One region of the Oscillibacter sp. PEA192 genome, then DNA from elsewhere that is predicted to be linked to it. Evidence: riboswitches for the same ligand, from Rfam matches in the RefSeq annotation. Region 1 holds a riboswitch; the other holds the start of a gene.
What was found. Region 1 has a riboswitch for FMN ahead of DN611_RS03355 (MATE family efflux transporter). Riboswitches for the same ligand answer to the same signal wherever they lie in the genome.
Positions count from the first base shown of each region.

Region 2: linked by a shared signal. The riboswitch ahead of DN611_RS08085 (ECF transporter S component) and the one ahead of DN611_RS03355 (MATE family efflux transporter) in region 1 are both predicted to bind FMN.

Region 1 is NZ_AP018532.1:683,252-690,835, forward strand. Features, by position in the region: gene DN611_RS03345 (CDP-alcohol phosphatidyltransferase family protein) at 1-96, opposite strand, end outside; gene DN611_RS03350 (HPr family phosphocarrier protein) at 131-394, opposite strand; gene DN611_RS03355 (MATE family efflux transporter) at 465-1,868, opposite strand; FMN riboswitch at 2,031-2,144, opposite strand; gene DN611_RS03360 (patatin-like phospholipase family protein) at 2,318-3,175, shown strand; gene DN611_RS03365 (sodium:solute symporter family protein) at 3,579-5,024, shown strand; gene DN611_RS16405 (hypothetical protein) at 5,125-5,622, opposite strand; gene DN611_RS16410 (hypothetical protein) at 6,290-6,460, shown strand; gene DN611_RS03370 (amidohydrolase family protein) at 6,444-7,584, shown strand, end outside.
Region 2 is NZ_AP018532.1:1,631,842-1,639,425, forward strand. Features, by position in the region: gene DN611_RS08055 (PD-(D/E)XK nuclease family protein) at 1-34, opposite strand, end outside; gene DN611_RS08060 (DUF1643 domain-containing protein) at 133-750, shown strand; gene DN611_RS08065 (magnesium transporter CorA family protein) at 811-1,653, opposite strand; gene DN611_RS08070 (hypothetical protein) at 1,678-2,229, opposite strand; gene DN611_RS08075 (helix-turn-helix domain-containing protein) at 2,226-2,789, opposite strand; gene DN611_RS08080 (SLOG family protein) at 2,990-3,508, opposite strand; FMN riboswitch at 3,659-3,787, shown strand; gene DN611_RS08085 (ECF transporter S component) at 3,892-4,596, shown strand; gene dinB (DNA polymerase IV) at 4,765-5,979, shown strand; gene DN611_RS08095 (5-formyltetrahydrofolate cyclo-ligase) at 5,976-6,563, shown strand; gene glyA (serine hydroxymethyltransferase) at 6,733-7,584, shown strand, end outside.

The sequences.
Region 1 (7,584 bases):
CAGATAGAGGTAACAGAATACCGGAATGAGGAGGAGCCGAAAATATCCCATCAGGTTCGGAATAGAGAATCTCTCTTTTGTGTTGAATGGCTTCATTGAGGTTCTTCTCCATCTCCTATATGCAGACAAGTCATGCGGAAGCAGAAGACTGGAAAAATTGCGACAACGCGTTTACAGCTTCGGCTTCGTCAGGGCCGTCTGCAGCGACCTGTACCTGCTGTCCCTGACGAAAGCCGAAGGAGACGACCCCGAGAAGACTTTTCGCATTGATGCTTCGCTCACCGGCGATTATGCGGATGGTGCTCTGAAAGACATTGACATGGCTTACAAACAGTGCGGCTGTATGTGTGGTGAAATCTTCCTCCAACTGCAATGAAAGGGTCCGCGTTGTCATGGGAATCGTCCTCCCAATGATAGATTTTCATTTATAAATGCTCGATCCAGGGGCTTCGGAACATGTGCGCTTATGATGCGCGATATTTGCGCTCTCCTTTGCACAGCCAGCCCTTTCTTCTCCAACTCCGAAATTCCCAGCGGGCCAGCAGCAGGCAGAGCAGGAACGCAAGAGCATCGGCTATCGGTGCGGCCAGAAGTGCGCCGTCCAGCCCGAAGGAGCGGGATAGCAGAAGCGCCAGAGGGATCAGGAAGCAGCCCTGCCGGGCCAGAGGAATCAGCAGGGACTTACCAGGCCGGCCGATCCCCTGGAAGAAGGAGGCTGAGGTCATGTGAAGGCCATACAGGAAAAAGGCCAGCATATAGAGCCGGAAGCAGTGCTGTGCGCAATCCAGATAGAGCGCATTGTCCGATACAAAGCAGCTTGCGATCTGCCGCGGGAACACCATGAAAATGAGAAACCACACCACTGAAATGCCTACTGCAATAAGAGAAGCTATATGGAATGTCTTTTGGACCCGCGCATAGTGGTTGGCGCCGAAATTATAGCCGTTGATGGGCTGGATGGCAGAGGACACCCCGACGAACATGGAGTGAGCGATCTGGTAGACCTTCATCATCATGCCGTAGACGGATAAGGCAATGTCACTGCCATAGACTGTGGCGGCTCCATAGGCCCGCATCAGATTGTTCAGGGTAATCTGCACCAGAGCGGAGAGCATCTGCGTAAGCAAGCTGGGGAAGCCCAGTGCCAGAATACGACAGGTCAGCTTCCGTGTAGGGCGTAGGTCCTCCCGCCGGATATGAACGGTTTTGAGGCGGCGCAGGTAGAGCAGGGCCAGGCATCCAGCAGCCACCTGCCCGATCACCGTGGCGATCCCGGCGCCCACAACGCCCATCTTCAGCGGAAAGATAAAGATAGGGTCCAGGATCAGGTTGATGACCGCCCCTGTCATCATGCACTTCATCATGTACTGCGGGGAGCCGTCCGCCCGGATAATGGCGGTGAAGGCGGGACAAAGGAGCTGGAACGGGATCCCCCATGCGATGGCGCGCATATAGGACAGAGACTCTGCATAGGCAGTCGGCGTCGCGCCGAAAAGGACTACGATCTGCGGGGCGAAGATGCCGCAGGCCAGAGCGGCCAGCAGACCGCTGGCCAAGATCAGGGTGAGGGCGTGACTGATGGTGCTGTCCGCCTCCCGCTGCGCTTTCCGACCCAGGCACAGACTGATATTGGCGGCACATCCGTCTCCCAGCATCAATGCCACAGCATTGACCAGAATGGTCAGCGGGAACGCGATATTAGTGGCTGCCATTCCTGTAATGCCCACGCCCTGTCCGACAAAGATCTGATCCACGATGTTATAGAGGTAGTTGACCATCAGTGTCAGTGAGGTGGGAACGGCGTATCGAACGATCAGTTTGGGTATGGGATCCGTTTCCAATGGGTTTGGCTGCAGGTTTGGCTCCATAGCAAGGCTCCTTCCGTATTCATACTGGACGCTTCCGAGGGAGAAGCCGCCGGAAATAAAAAATCCCGGCGCCATTTCCCTGACGCAGAGAGATGGCTGTACCGGGTGCTTAGAGTATACACTTTTGCTTGAGGAGGATGGGCATCCGGCACGGCACCAGAAAGCCTTCTTCTCCCCTCCAGACCGAACCTGTTGGCTCCGGAATTCCACCGGATTAGCTGATCGCTCGCGGACTGTTACCGCCAGTAGAGAAATATCTCGTTTCCGAAGAAAACTTACATACCTAAATGTATCATTAAATAAAAGAACCGTCAAGGAAAATGTCCTTCCCGCCGTATCAACTTCTGCGCTTTCTGATCGATATCCTGTGTCTCGTACAAGGCATTCCATTTTGGCTTTTCCTGTGGTAAAATATCAAAATCGACAAAATCACAGGAGGCAGGACAGGGATGAAAACGGGCTTGGTCTTGGAGGGCGGCGCCATGCGCGGAATGTTTACCGCAGGCGTTCTGGACTCCTGGATGGATGAACAGATATCCTTTGATGGAATCGTCGGTGTGTCGGCCGGTGCGCTGTTTGGGATCAATGCTCCCGCCGGTCAGAAGGGACGCGCCATACGGTATAATTTGAAGTATATCCGGGATAAGCGGTACATGGGGCTGCGCTCGCTGCTGACCACGGGCAATCTGATCAACGCCGACTTCGCCTTCTATGAGGTGTCCTCCAAGCTGGACGTATTTGATGAAGCGGCCTTTCAGAGATCGGGCGTTGACTTCTATGCCGCGGTCACCGATCTGCACACAGGCGCCCCGGAGTATATCCGGATCACAGAGCCGTTCCGTCAGATGGAGGTCCTGCGGGCCACCTCTGCCATGCCCTATGTCTCCCGGCCTGTGGAGTTGGATGGGAGGTTCTACCTGGATGGCGGGGTCAGCGACAGTATTCCAGTCCATTTCTGCAAGAGTCTGGGCTACGACAAGACCGTTCTCGTGCTCACACGTCCCTTGGAGTATCGGAAAGAGCGGCCCGCAGCATGGCTTCAGCGATTCAACCGCCTCTATTACCATCGCTATCCGGCCTTTGTGGAGAGTCTGAACCGGCGGTGGGAAGTCTATAACCGGCAGGTGGAGGAGATCATAGGGATGGAGCAGCGCGGGGAGCTCTTCGTGGTTCGGCCCAATGGCCCACTCCCAATCAGGCGTGTGGAAAAGGACCCCGCCAAGCTGCAGGCTGTTTATGACCTCGGGGCAGAGGCCGGCAGGGCGTCTCTCAGCGGACTGAAAGAGTATTTGCTGACGCATGAATGATGGTAGATGATACAGGAAATTGCGCATCCAGCAGGCAGGGGCTTGTATGGATGCGCAGTTTTTCTTTGTGCAGTATACAGCGTCCCTTGGTCCAGGTATCATGGTTGGCAAAACTGGCGGGATGGCATATATACTTTTTGAATAAAGAATTTCTGATACATATCGGACAAATTGACATTTTTTTCAAGTAACATTATAATGTTCATATATTCACTGCCACAAGAGGACGTGGTTAGAAGGGGTGAAGAATATGGATCAGGATCTGCCCTTATGGGTAGAGGGCTGCGCCGAAACATATATAATGTGGGTGTGAATGGAAGCAGACAGCTGCTGAAGATCTTGCCGGACAAAGGTATGCAGGTGCGGCCCTCTGGAGCAAACAAAGAAAAGGAGGGCATTTTTGATGGATCACAGCGTATTGACGATTTTGGATCTGGGAATCATTACGGCATACCTTGTCATCATGGTCCTGGTGGGGGTCTATTCCGTCAGGCGGATCCAGAACACAAAGGATTATTATGTAGCGGGCCGGTCCTTTGGGCCGATGGTGCTGATGGCCACCGTCTGCGCGACGATCATCGGCGGCAGCGGTCTGATGGGCCGGGCAGGTGTGGCCTATACCGACGGCTTCAAGGCGGTCCTTACCGCAATTCCATACCTTCTGGGAATGTTCATTTTCTCCGGCATCGCCGGGAAGATCTCGGATATCGGGATGCAGTACGGGATCACCTCTATCCCGGAGCTGTTTGAACGGCGGTTTGGCCGGGCAGCCAAGATCACCCTCTCTGTGCTGATCGCGTTCGCCATGATGGGGACGGTGGCCTCCCAGGTCACCGCCACGGCCACGATCATCCGGATGCTGGGGGGAGAGTTCGGCCTCTCCTATGAGATGGGCGCGCTGATCGCAACAGTGGTCTTTATGGTCTACACAGCCACCTCCGGCCTGTTCGGCGTGGTATACACCGACGTGCTGCAATTTTATATGCTGATCGTCTTCGTGTATATCCTGATCCCGGTGGCGGCCCTGTTCAACGTGGGCGGCTTTGCGAACTTTGCGGCCAACCTGGACCCGGCGCTGGTGGAGCCGCATATTGACGGCAGCATTTTGGGAGACATCATCACCTATCTGGTTTTCACCATGGCAGGTGCGGAAATGTGGCAGCGCGCATTTGCCGCCAAGAGCCGAAGGGCGGCAAAGCGCGGGATGTTCCTGGGTACGGCCGTATACGGCGTGACCATTGTGCTGGTCTACTTCATGGGTGTTGTGGGCCGTCAGATCCTCGGCGGCGACATCCTGGCGCAGTATGGCTCGACGGACGCTGTCGTTCCGGCCCTGGCGATCCGGATCCTTCCCGCCGGTCTGACGGGACTTGCGTTGGCCGGTATGCTCTCGGTCATCATGTCCACGGCGGACAGCTATCTGCTGGTATCTGTGCAGACCTGCGTCCACGACATCGGAAAGACCATCCGTCCCCAAATGCCGGAGCGGACCGAGATCTCCCTCTCCCGCATCTTCTCCATTGTCCTGCCCCTGGGCGCGCTGGTGATCGCGTTGTACATCCACAATGCATACAACATCCTCATGTTCGCCTGGAGCTTCTATGCCGCATCGGCTGGGATTCCCGCATTTGCAGCGCTGTTCTGGAAGAAGGCAACCAAGACCGGCGTCATGGCCGGGTTGCTGGGCGGGTTTGTTGTCTGCGTTGGCTGGAAGCTGGCAGGCCAGCCCTTCGGCCTTGGGGCGGCGGTGCCGGGCACGGTTGCCTGCGGTATCGCACTGGTCGTTGTGAGCCTTGCGACTTATAAGCGCGCACCGTCCGTATTCCTGAAAGCTGAAAAGCAGAGCTGATAGGGAGCTGCTGCATCCCCATATCGGAAAGCAATGGAGTGAACATTATAAGAGCCAGCCGGAAATTTTGAAGATCCCCGGCTGGCTTTGTTTTGGCGTATTACTGATAGATAAAAAGTCTCCGGTCAGACAGCAGACCTCGCCACTGCTGTCTTTGCCCCAATGCCAATGGCACACACACCGCTTTTTCAGATCGCGTCACCAATGCGGCGGTCAGCGCTCCGTCCTCAGAGCTTCCGACAGCGTATGGCAGTTCTTCATCTTCTGCATCCCAAAATCCTGTCCTGCACGCATCAACTACATGGCGGGACGGTGGACTGCGCTTGTGCGCCTGGTCATGGACCATCTTTGCAACAACAAAGGTTACTGGATTTCTGCTGCGGAACCGGACGATGGCAAAGGCTGAGAAGTGATCCTGATTTGTCCGGAGCACAGCTTCAGCAGACCGATATCCTGCCGTGTGACGCGACATATCCCATGCGGATTTGTCAGCAGAGCGACATCTTCCTTCTCGCCATTCCAAGCCATTCTCAGAAAGGAAACTAATATCGTTCAGAAAGGCGAATTGCAGGAAGAAGTCATTGCAAAAATACAACAAGCACGCCCTGCGGAGCGATGGGGAGAAAGACCAAAACAAGGGAGGCACGCTTTTACAACCCGTATCCGTCATTGCGGGCCGCCCACCGCGCGGGACTTCTATACACCATGGTATAAAACAGTTCTGCGGGCTTTTACGCCGTCACAGGGCACAGCCGGGCAGAGATCATTTGTGCCAGTGCGGACCGCAGCAAGACCAATGGACCTGATCGCCTGGAAACGCGTGCTGGATGGGCGTACGATGAGCGGGTATTCCAAACTGTATTGAGTATCTGATCGAGCGCCAGAGCACCTTCGCCATGTGGAAATCTGCCGCCTGTGTCAGTGAGCTTCTGGTTTTCCGCCGATAGGATATTTTGGGATAAGGGCGCGCCTCCAGACAAGCGACCGTCGTCAAGGCAGACAAGGAGCATGATGCGTTCAACAAGACCCGAAAAATGGTCTCCGACTCTAACAAGGAAGTGCTCAGAATGCTGGAGTCAGGAGATGGAAAATAACTTCATTATATAATTGGCTTTTTCGTGATCTTATGGTATGATACCCTTACGCTGTCCAGAGCATAATTTCTAGAATGAATCCGCTCTGTAATGTGAGTGAATCACCGCAAAGTGGTACTGTTCGGCGCCGATGGGCGCTATCTTTTTGTCTGGGCGGATGTAGAAGCACGGATGAAGAAGAATTACAATATGCATTGTATGCCGATGGTTGTGCTGTTGAACCTCGGAGAGGATGCGCTGGTTGTCCGCCGCCAAGGATATGAAGGCGTGCCGCAAAATACGGGCCTGCCTGAATGGCTGACGGACGGAGAAAGGGGGCAAAGTGATGCGCACACTGATTAAACACGGACTGATTGTAGACCCGGCCAGTCATGTTCACTCCAAAAATAATCTGCTAGTGGAAGACGGGCGTATTCAGGGGCTGACTGCTGAAGAGCCGGAAGCTGATGTGATTTTGGATGCCGAAGGGATGGTGGTTTCACCTGGTTTTGTGGATATCCACATGCACGAGGATCCTTATGACCCAGAGGAGGGGCGACTGATTCCCAGCATTATGACCTCCATGCTTCGCATGGGAGTCACTACAGCGATTGGTGGAAACTGCGGTATCAATACGGTCTCGCCTCTGCGGTATTTAGAATTGATGGACCGTGATGGCGGCCCGATCAATATGGGACTACTAGCCGGCCATACCTTCCTGCGGGAGCAGGCCGGGCACCGGGACAAGTACAGTGCAATTCGGCCCGATGAACAACAACGGTTGTCAAGGCTGGCCAAAGAGGCTCTGGAAGCGGGTTGCTTTGGGGTGTCCTTCGGTATTCGCTATGTACCCGGTGTGACACGGGATGAGATGGTGAAAACCGCCTGCTTCTGCCAAAGCCATGGCCGTCTTGTGGCCGCCCATGTGCGAGATGACGCGGATAATGTATTCGGCGCGGTGGAGGAGTTGGTTTCCATAGGGCGGCAGCTGGATCTTCCGGTTCAAGTTTCCCATGTGGGAAGCATGGGGGGATTTGGGCAGATGGAACGACTGCTGGCCCTCATAGATAGATATCGCGCCTCCGGTATGGAACTGAGCGGAGATTGCTATCCGTATGACGCTTTCAGCACGCGAATAGGGGAAACAACCTACGATGAGGGATTTTTGGAGCGTTACTGCACACAGTATTCTGCGATAGAAATCTGCGAGGGTATGTACAAGGGACAACGATGCACGGAGAGATTGTTTCATGAACTGCGTCAGACAGCACCGGACACATTGACGGTCTGCCATGTTATGAAGGCGGAGGATGTAGCTTTGGCTCTGTCTCATCCGGCCATTATGCTGGCCAGTGATGGGCTGATGGATCGGGGGCAAGGACACCCGAGAGGTGCAGGGGCGTTTCCACGCCTGCTGTGCCGGTATGTTGCAGCCGGGAAGATGAACTTGGATGATGCGGTCGCCAAGATGAGTGCCATGCCGGCCC
Region 2 (7,584 bases), 950 kb from region 1:
CCGTTTTGGCCCGGCCCATCAGGATCGTCAGCATGGCGGGACCTCCTTTGCGCAATTTCAAAATTCATTGTAGCATATCCCGCCGATTCGTGCTATCCTGTTTCTTGAAGATTTTCCGAGGAGGACTGACCCATGCACATTCCCCAAGGCCCCACAGCCACCCTGGCGCTGGAGCTCTTTGACGACGCCCTGGCCGCTGCCCTCCGGCCGTCGCCGGACTATGATGTGAGCCGGTGGCTGTACGTCCCCAACCATTATTCGGAATACCGGTACATCCTGGGCACACGGGGCCGGAAGCCCCTGATCTGCATGGGTATCAACCCCTCCACCGCCGCGCCGGACGCTCTGGACCCCACCCTCCAGTCCGCCCAGCGGATCGCGCTTTCCAACGGGTACGACAGCTTTTTGATGTTCAACGTCTACGCCCAGCGGGCCACCCGGCCCGACGACATGGAGCGAAGTTGTAACCCGGTGCTCCATGCGGAGAACCGAAGGGCCTTCCGGTATCTCCTCTCTCTGTCCCCGGCCCCCGCCCTGTGGGCCGCCTGGGGGAACATCATCGAGAAGCGGGGGTATCTGATGGATTGTATGCGGGACTTTGCCGCCGACGCCAGCGCCGCCGGGGCCGGGTGGTTCACCGCCGGCCCCCTGCTGAAATCCGGCCACCCCCACCACCCCCTGTATCTCAAGGGGGACACGAAGCTGCTGGCCTTCGACATCGACAGATATCTGCGGGCCCGGGCAACCTGAACCGCTGCGAGGCACAAAGCAGGCCGCCCCCATTGGGGGGCGGCCTGCTGTTTTTCTGTGTCACAGCCACTTTTTCTTCTTGAAGTAGATCACCAGCGCCGCCACGATCCCCACGCTCACCAGAATCACCGCCGGGTATCCGTACTTCCAGTGGAGCTCCGGCATCCCCACAAAGTTCATCCCATACCAGCCTACCAGCAGGGTCAGGGGCAGGAACACCGCCGTCACCACGGTGAAGATCTTCATCAGGTCGTTCTGCTGGATGGACAGCTGGGACTGATAGGCCTCCCGCAGTTGGGCCACGGACTCCCGCAGGGACTGGACCGCGTTCAGATACCGCTCCATCCGATTGCCCAAGTTTGCAAAACGGCGGGTGTTCTGCTTGCCCAGCAGGCTGTTGTCGTTCTCCGCCAGCTCGTCAAAGATGGAATCCAGCTGCTCGTAGTACCGCTTCAGCCGCAGCAGCTCCTGCCGCCAAGCGATGATCCGGTCCAGATACGCCTCATGGGCACCGGTGAGCACCTCTGTCTCCCCATCGCTGATGTCCGCCTCCAGCCGGTCCAGATGGGCCATATCCCCCCTCAGCAGCCGGACGAAGAAGCGGTGGAGCACCTGCTCGTTGGACAGTGCCTCTTCCTCCGGCACCAGCAGGGCCGCCTGGGCGGCGTCCTCCGCTGCGTCGTCCTCACAGAAGACGAACAGGTCCTCCCGGTCCAGATACAGCAGCATCTGGGATGCTGCCGTCCGCTCGCTGCGCACGTCGTACCAGTCAAAGGCGATCAGATCGAAGTCCTCAAAGCCCTCAAACGCTTCGATCTGCCCCTCGTGGATGTAGTCCAGCACCTTGGCGTCCATATAGGGCTCCATCTCCCGGATGCGGGACATGGGCAGTACCTTTCGCATGGCGGTCTCTCTCCTCTCGGTCTCTCACAGGTTTTCCAGGCCGGCGTCCTTGGGCGGCAGGCCGTCATAGAGCCCGGCGCACTTCCACAGTGCCGCGAGAAACCAGATGATGCCCACCAGCAGGGCAATCAGGGCCATCAGTGCCAAAGCGTCCAGCAGCAGGCCGCCCAGCGTTCCGGCAATCTGTGCCGCCAACAGGACAAACCAGGCGGTCCGTGCCGAAGTGCCGTTCAGATCTGTCCCATAATGGGTCTCCATCTCCAAAATGGCCTGGATCACGCTCCAGGAAATATACAGGGCGACCGCCAGAGCAGCCAGCTCCAGGAGCGTACTCAGCCAGTTTGCGCCGGTCACGCCCAGCAAGTCTCCCACCCACAGGATACCCGTGTATATGGCCACAGCCACAGCAAAGGGGCGGAGTTTCCCGAATCGACCGCTCTCTCCCAACAATTCCCCTGCTGCCCGATAGAGTAAGATATAACCCGCAAAGGTCGGCAGCAGATTCAGTGTATGTCCGTTGATTGTCACATAAAAATTGATAAAGATCAAGAAGAACCCCCAAAAGATTCCCTTCACTGCATTTCCTCCTCCCGCTTCTTTTGTACATGCCTTTTTCCGAAATACAGCACCAGCACCCCCGCCGCGATCTTCACGGCGGCGTACAGGGCCGGGAACAGCAGCACACCTGCCGGGAACACGTCAAGCAGATTCACTCCGCCCATCTCCGCCATATCCCAGCCGATCAGACCCGTAAATCCGCCCAGCATCCCCCGGTACGCCAGATAAAACAGCGCCAGCTGCACCAGATCCAATACGCCCCAGGCGATCAGCACCCATCCCAGCAGGTACCACTTCCGCTTGCTAAAGGCCAAAAAACGCTCCACCCAGTCCTTCCGTTCCTGGGGCGGCGGCTGCTTCTCCTCCGGCTCCGTCTGCTCCGGCTGGAGGCGGAGCAGATAGTCTGTTGTCACACCGAAAATATCCGCCAGGGCCACCACTTTGTCCGTCTCCGGCATGGTCTCGTCCCGTTCCCAGCGGCTGACGGCCTGCCGGCTCACCTGCAGGCGCTCGGCCAGCGCGTCCTGGCTCATGCCGGCTCTCTGCCGGAGGGATTGCAGCTTCTCTCCGAATGTCATAGGCATTCTCCCTTCTCTTGGATGCCTTCAGCTTATCAGGCCGCCCGGTTGCATACCAGCAACCAAGCATGGAAGTTCCGCAATCTCAGATTGCCTTCCTCTCCAACATACCACAACAGGGCTCCCCGCGCAACGGCTCCGGCCCATATTGCAAGAAAAAAGCCGAGGCACCGGACGTCTCCGCATCCAAGCGCCCCGGCCTATCGGGCGGGCTCCAGCACAATGGGCAGGTCCACGATCTCCAGCCCCCGGCGCATGGCGTACTCCACCGTGTACCGGGTTCCGCCGGGAGACCCGTCAAAGGCGGCGATCAGCAGCGCGGCGTGGTCCACCATATACCGGTCCCGCCGCTGCATACAGGCGGGGGTGTAGCAGGCGGACACCAGGGTCTCAAAGTCACAGGCAGCCACCAGCCGCTCATACCGCCGCCGCTGGTCCGGCGGCCAGGCATCCGCCTGGGAGGGACATGGGACGGCCGCCTCCACCGTCACGTCCGGGTGCGTCTGGCGCAGGCGGAGGACGCACTCGCAGAAATACAGGTCACAGCCCAGGGCCATGCCGCAGAGAAAGTGACGGAATCCCTCCTGATAGGCCGCCTCCACCGCGTCTGCGATGCGGGCCTTGAGCAACACGCAGCGCAGGTCCTCCTCGTTATACCGCCATGGCAGCTTACCGGGCCGGTGCCCGGTAAAGCAGCAGGCCGACTGCCGCCCCCGCATGGTCTCCGCCTCCCTCCTTCTGGTCTTTGATTCAGTATAGAACATCCGTTCTTGTTTGTAAAGACCCACGGGAAATTTGCCGTTTTTTCATTTAGGGACTTGCAATTTCTTCCGCGCTGTCATATACTATGGCCAGAAAGCAACTGAATACTTTGTCTTCAGGGCGGGGTGAAATTCCCCACTGGCGGTACAGTCCGCGACCGCCTGCGCGTATGCACAGGCGCTGACTCGGTGAAACTCCGGGACCAACAGTTACAGTCTGGATGGAAGAAGATGAGTGCGGCGTGGCCGCGCGTTTGTTCGCGCTCCTGCGTTGCGTGGATCACCTTGGAGAAGCCAAAGCGTCCAGGGTGTTTTCAAGCAACGAAAAGGAGTGTATTTTTATGTCTGAACCCAATGCCAACGCCATCAAGAACCCCTCCCGGCCCGCAACAAACGTCCGAACCATCACCTCCCTGGCCATGCTGGCGGCCATCGCCTATGTGGTGATGCTCCTCAGCAAGATGCTGCCACAGGTGTCCGGCTTCCTGCAGATGGACCTGAAGGACACGGTCATCTGCATCGGCGCCTTCCTCTTCGGACCTCTGTCCGCCGCCGTCATCTCCATCGTGGTGGCCGTGGTGGAGATGTTCACCGTCAGCGACACCGGCCCCATCGGCTGCATCATGAACGTGCTGGCCACCTGCGCCTTCTGCTGCACCGCCGCCTTCGTCTACAAGAAGTTCCACACCCGCAAGGGCGCCGTCATCGGTCTGGCCCTGGGCACTGTTTGCCTCACCGTGGTGATGCTGCTGTGGAACTATCTCATCACGCCCATCTACATGGGAATGGATCGCGAGGAAATCGTGGTCCCCATGCTGATCCCGGTGTTCCTGCCCTTCAACCTGGTGAAGGGCGGCCTGAACATGGCGCTGATCCTGCTGCTCTACAAGCCGGTGGTCACCGCCCTGCGGAAGGCCCGGCTGGTACCGGAGTCCCATGCGCCTGTCGAGGGCAAGGGCAAGCTGAGCGCCGGGTTCCTCCTGTTCTCCCTGGCCCTGCTGGCGACCTTTGTGGTGCTGGCCTTGGTGCTGATGGGGATTCTGTAAATTTGAACACCACAGGCGCGGGGGCGGATACCGTCCCCGCGCCTTTTACTGCGGCCCATATCCGTCCCTCCGCCTCCCCGCGCCGGTATGTCAAAACCTTCCCATCCCTTCTCCCTTTTCAGGAACGAACAGATGTGCTATAATAGAAGTGAGAAAGGAGGCGGGGCCATGGACCGCATCATCCTGCACTGCGATCTGAACAGCTTTTACGCCTCCGTGGAGCTGCGGAGCCGACCAGACCTGCAGAACGTGCCCGTGGCGGTCTGCGGAGATCCCACCTCCCGCCACGGCATCATCCTGGCCAAGAATGAACCGGCGAAAAAATTCGGCGTCCAGACGGCGGAAACCATCTGGCAGGCCAAGAAAAAGTGCCCGGAGCTGGTGCTGCTGCCACCCCACCACAAACTGTACCGGCAGGTCTCCAAAGAGGTCAACACCATCTACGAGCAGTACACGGACCTGGTGGAGCCCTTCGGCATCGATGAGAGCTGGCTGGACGTCACCCATACCCTCCACCTCTTCGGCGGTGATGCCAAGGCCCTGGCAGACCATCTGCGGCAACGGATGAAGCAGGAGATGGGACTGACCCTCTCAGTGGGGGTCTCCTTCAACAAGGTGTTTGCCAAGCTGGGCAGCGACTACCGGAAACCCGACGCCACCACTGTCGTCTCCCGGGAGAACTGGCAGAGGCTGGTCTGGCCTCTGCCGGTGGGGGCGCTGCTGTACGTGGGGGGCGCCGCCCGGAAGATTTTGGCCCAGTTCGGCGTGAAGACCATCGGAGAGCTGGCGGCCTGCAAGCGGGATGCCCTGGAGACCCTGATGGGCAAAATGGGCGTCCAGCTCCACGACTATGCCAACGGGCTGGACACCGATCCAGTCCGCTCCCGGTACGAGCCGGAGATGGTGAAGTCCGTAGGCAACGGCACTACCTTCCCGAAAAACCTCACCACCGCAGAGCAGGTGCGGGGCGGCGTCGCCGTGCTGGCGGACTCCGTGGCCACCCGACTGCGGCACAGCGGGCTGTATGCCGGCGGCGTCCAGGTGACGGTGCGGGATCCCCAGTTCCATGACCGCTCCCGTCAGATGCAGCTCTCCGCCCCCACCCACCTGATCCGGGAGCTGACGGCGGCGGCCATGGACCTGACCGGCCAGCTGTGGAAACCCCCGGCTCCCGTGCGGGCCCTGACTGTTACCGCCATCCATCTGGTTCGGTCGGAGGACGCCTATGAACAGGTAGACCTGTTCACAGCTGGGGCGGCGCCCAAAAAAGAAAAACAGGAAAAGCTGGAGGCGGCTATGGACCGCCTCCGTGGAAAGTTCGGGACCGACGTCATCTCCTACGGCGCGGCCCGTCCAGAGAAAGAGGAGGATCCCCTGCCATGACAATAGACGAGGAAAAACAGCAGCTCCGGGCTACGATCCGGCGCCTCAGCGCCCAGCTCCCCTTCCGGTACCGGGAAGCGGCGAACCGGGCCATCGCCCGCCATCTCCTGGCTCTTCCGGAGTATCGCAGTGCCGGAGCGGTGTTCTGCTTCGTCTCCGCCGGGCGGGAGATCGACACCCGTCCCATCCTGGAGCAGACTCTGGCAGACGGCAAGATGCTGTGCGTCCCTCTGTGTGTGGCGGATGGCATCATGGAGCTGCGGGCCATCCGCGACCTGAAGGAGCTCTTCCCCGGCGCCTACGGCATTCTGGAGCCTCCGGCAGACAGCCCTGCCCTCTCCCCGGACCAGATCGACCTGGCGGTGATCCCCTGTGTCACCTGCAGCCGGGAGGGCCGCCGTCTGGGGCGGGGCGGCGGCTATTACGACCGCTTCCTGGCCCACTACCGGGGCGCGGCGGTTCTGCTGTGCCGGGAGCGGCTGCTGCGCCAGGAGATCCCCTTCGGCGTCCACGACTATCCCATCCCCTGGGTGCTGACAGAAGCCGGACTTTTTGAGGACGGCACGCCATCCCGGCTGGAATGACTGGGAAAAGGTCCGCCTCCCACAAAATCGTCAAAATATTCCCACTATCTCTACAACATTTTGTGGGGGTATTACCTCTTGTTCCCTTGACAGGTCCCTGGAACTCTGATAAGCTGGAAAAGGCTTATATTTTCCGGAAGACCGGATCACACGAAGGAGGACCCCTGCAATGATCCAGGACATCATGGACTTTCTCTCCCAGGCCGACCCCGAGGTGGGGGCATCTATTCAGAAGGAATTCGACCGGGAGCAGCACAACATTGAGCTGATCGCCTCCGAGAACATCGTCAGCAAGGCCGTCCTGCTGGCCATGGGCACTTGTCTCACCAATAAGTATGCGGAGGGCTATCCTGGAAAGCGGTATTACGGAGGCTGCTATGCCGTGGACGTGACGGAGGAGCTGGCGCGGCAGAGGGCCTGTCAGCTGTTCGACTGTGCGCACGCCAATGTCCAGCCCCACTCCGGCGCCAACGCCAATCTGGCGGCGTTCTTTGCCCTGCTGCAGCCCGGTGACACAGTGCTCAGTATGAATCTGGCCCATGGCGGCCATCTGAGCCACGGCAGCCCGGTGAACATCTCCGGCAAATATTTCCGCATCGTTCCCTATGGCGTGTCTGACGACACAGAGACCATCGACTACGAGCAGGTGATGGCCATCGCCAAGGAGTGCCGCCCCAAGCTGATCCTGGCAGGGGCCAGCGCCTATCCCCGCCCCCTGGACTTTGCCAAGTTCCGGGAGATCGCCGACGCAGTGGGCGCCCGGCTGATGGTGGACATGGCCCACATTGCGGGTCTGGTGGCCGCCGGTGTTCATCCCTCCCCCATCCCCTACGCCGATGTGGTGACCACCACCACCCACAAGACATTGCGGGGTCCCCGGGGCGGCATGATCCTGTGCAATGACGACGACCTGTACAAAAAGATCAACTCCGCCGTGTTCCCCGGCACACAGGGCGGTCCGCTGGAGCATATCATCGCCGCCAAGGCCGTGTGCTTGGGCGAGGCGCTGAAGCCGGAGTTC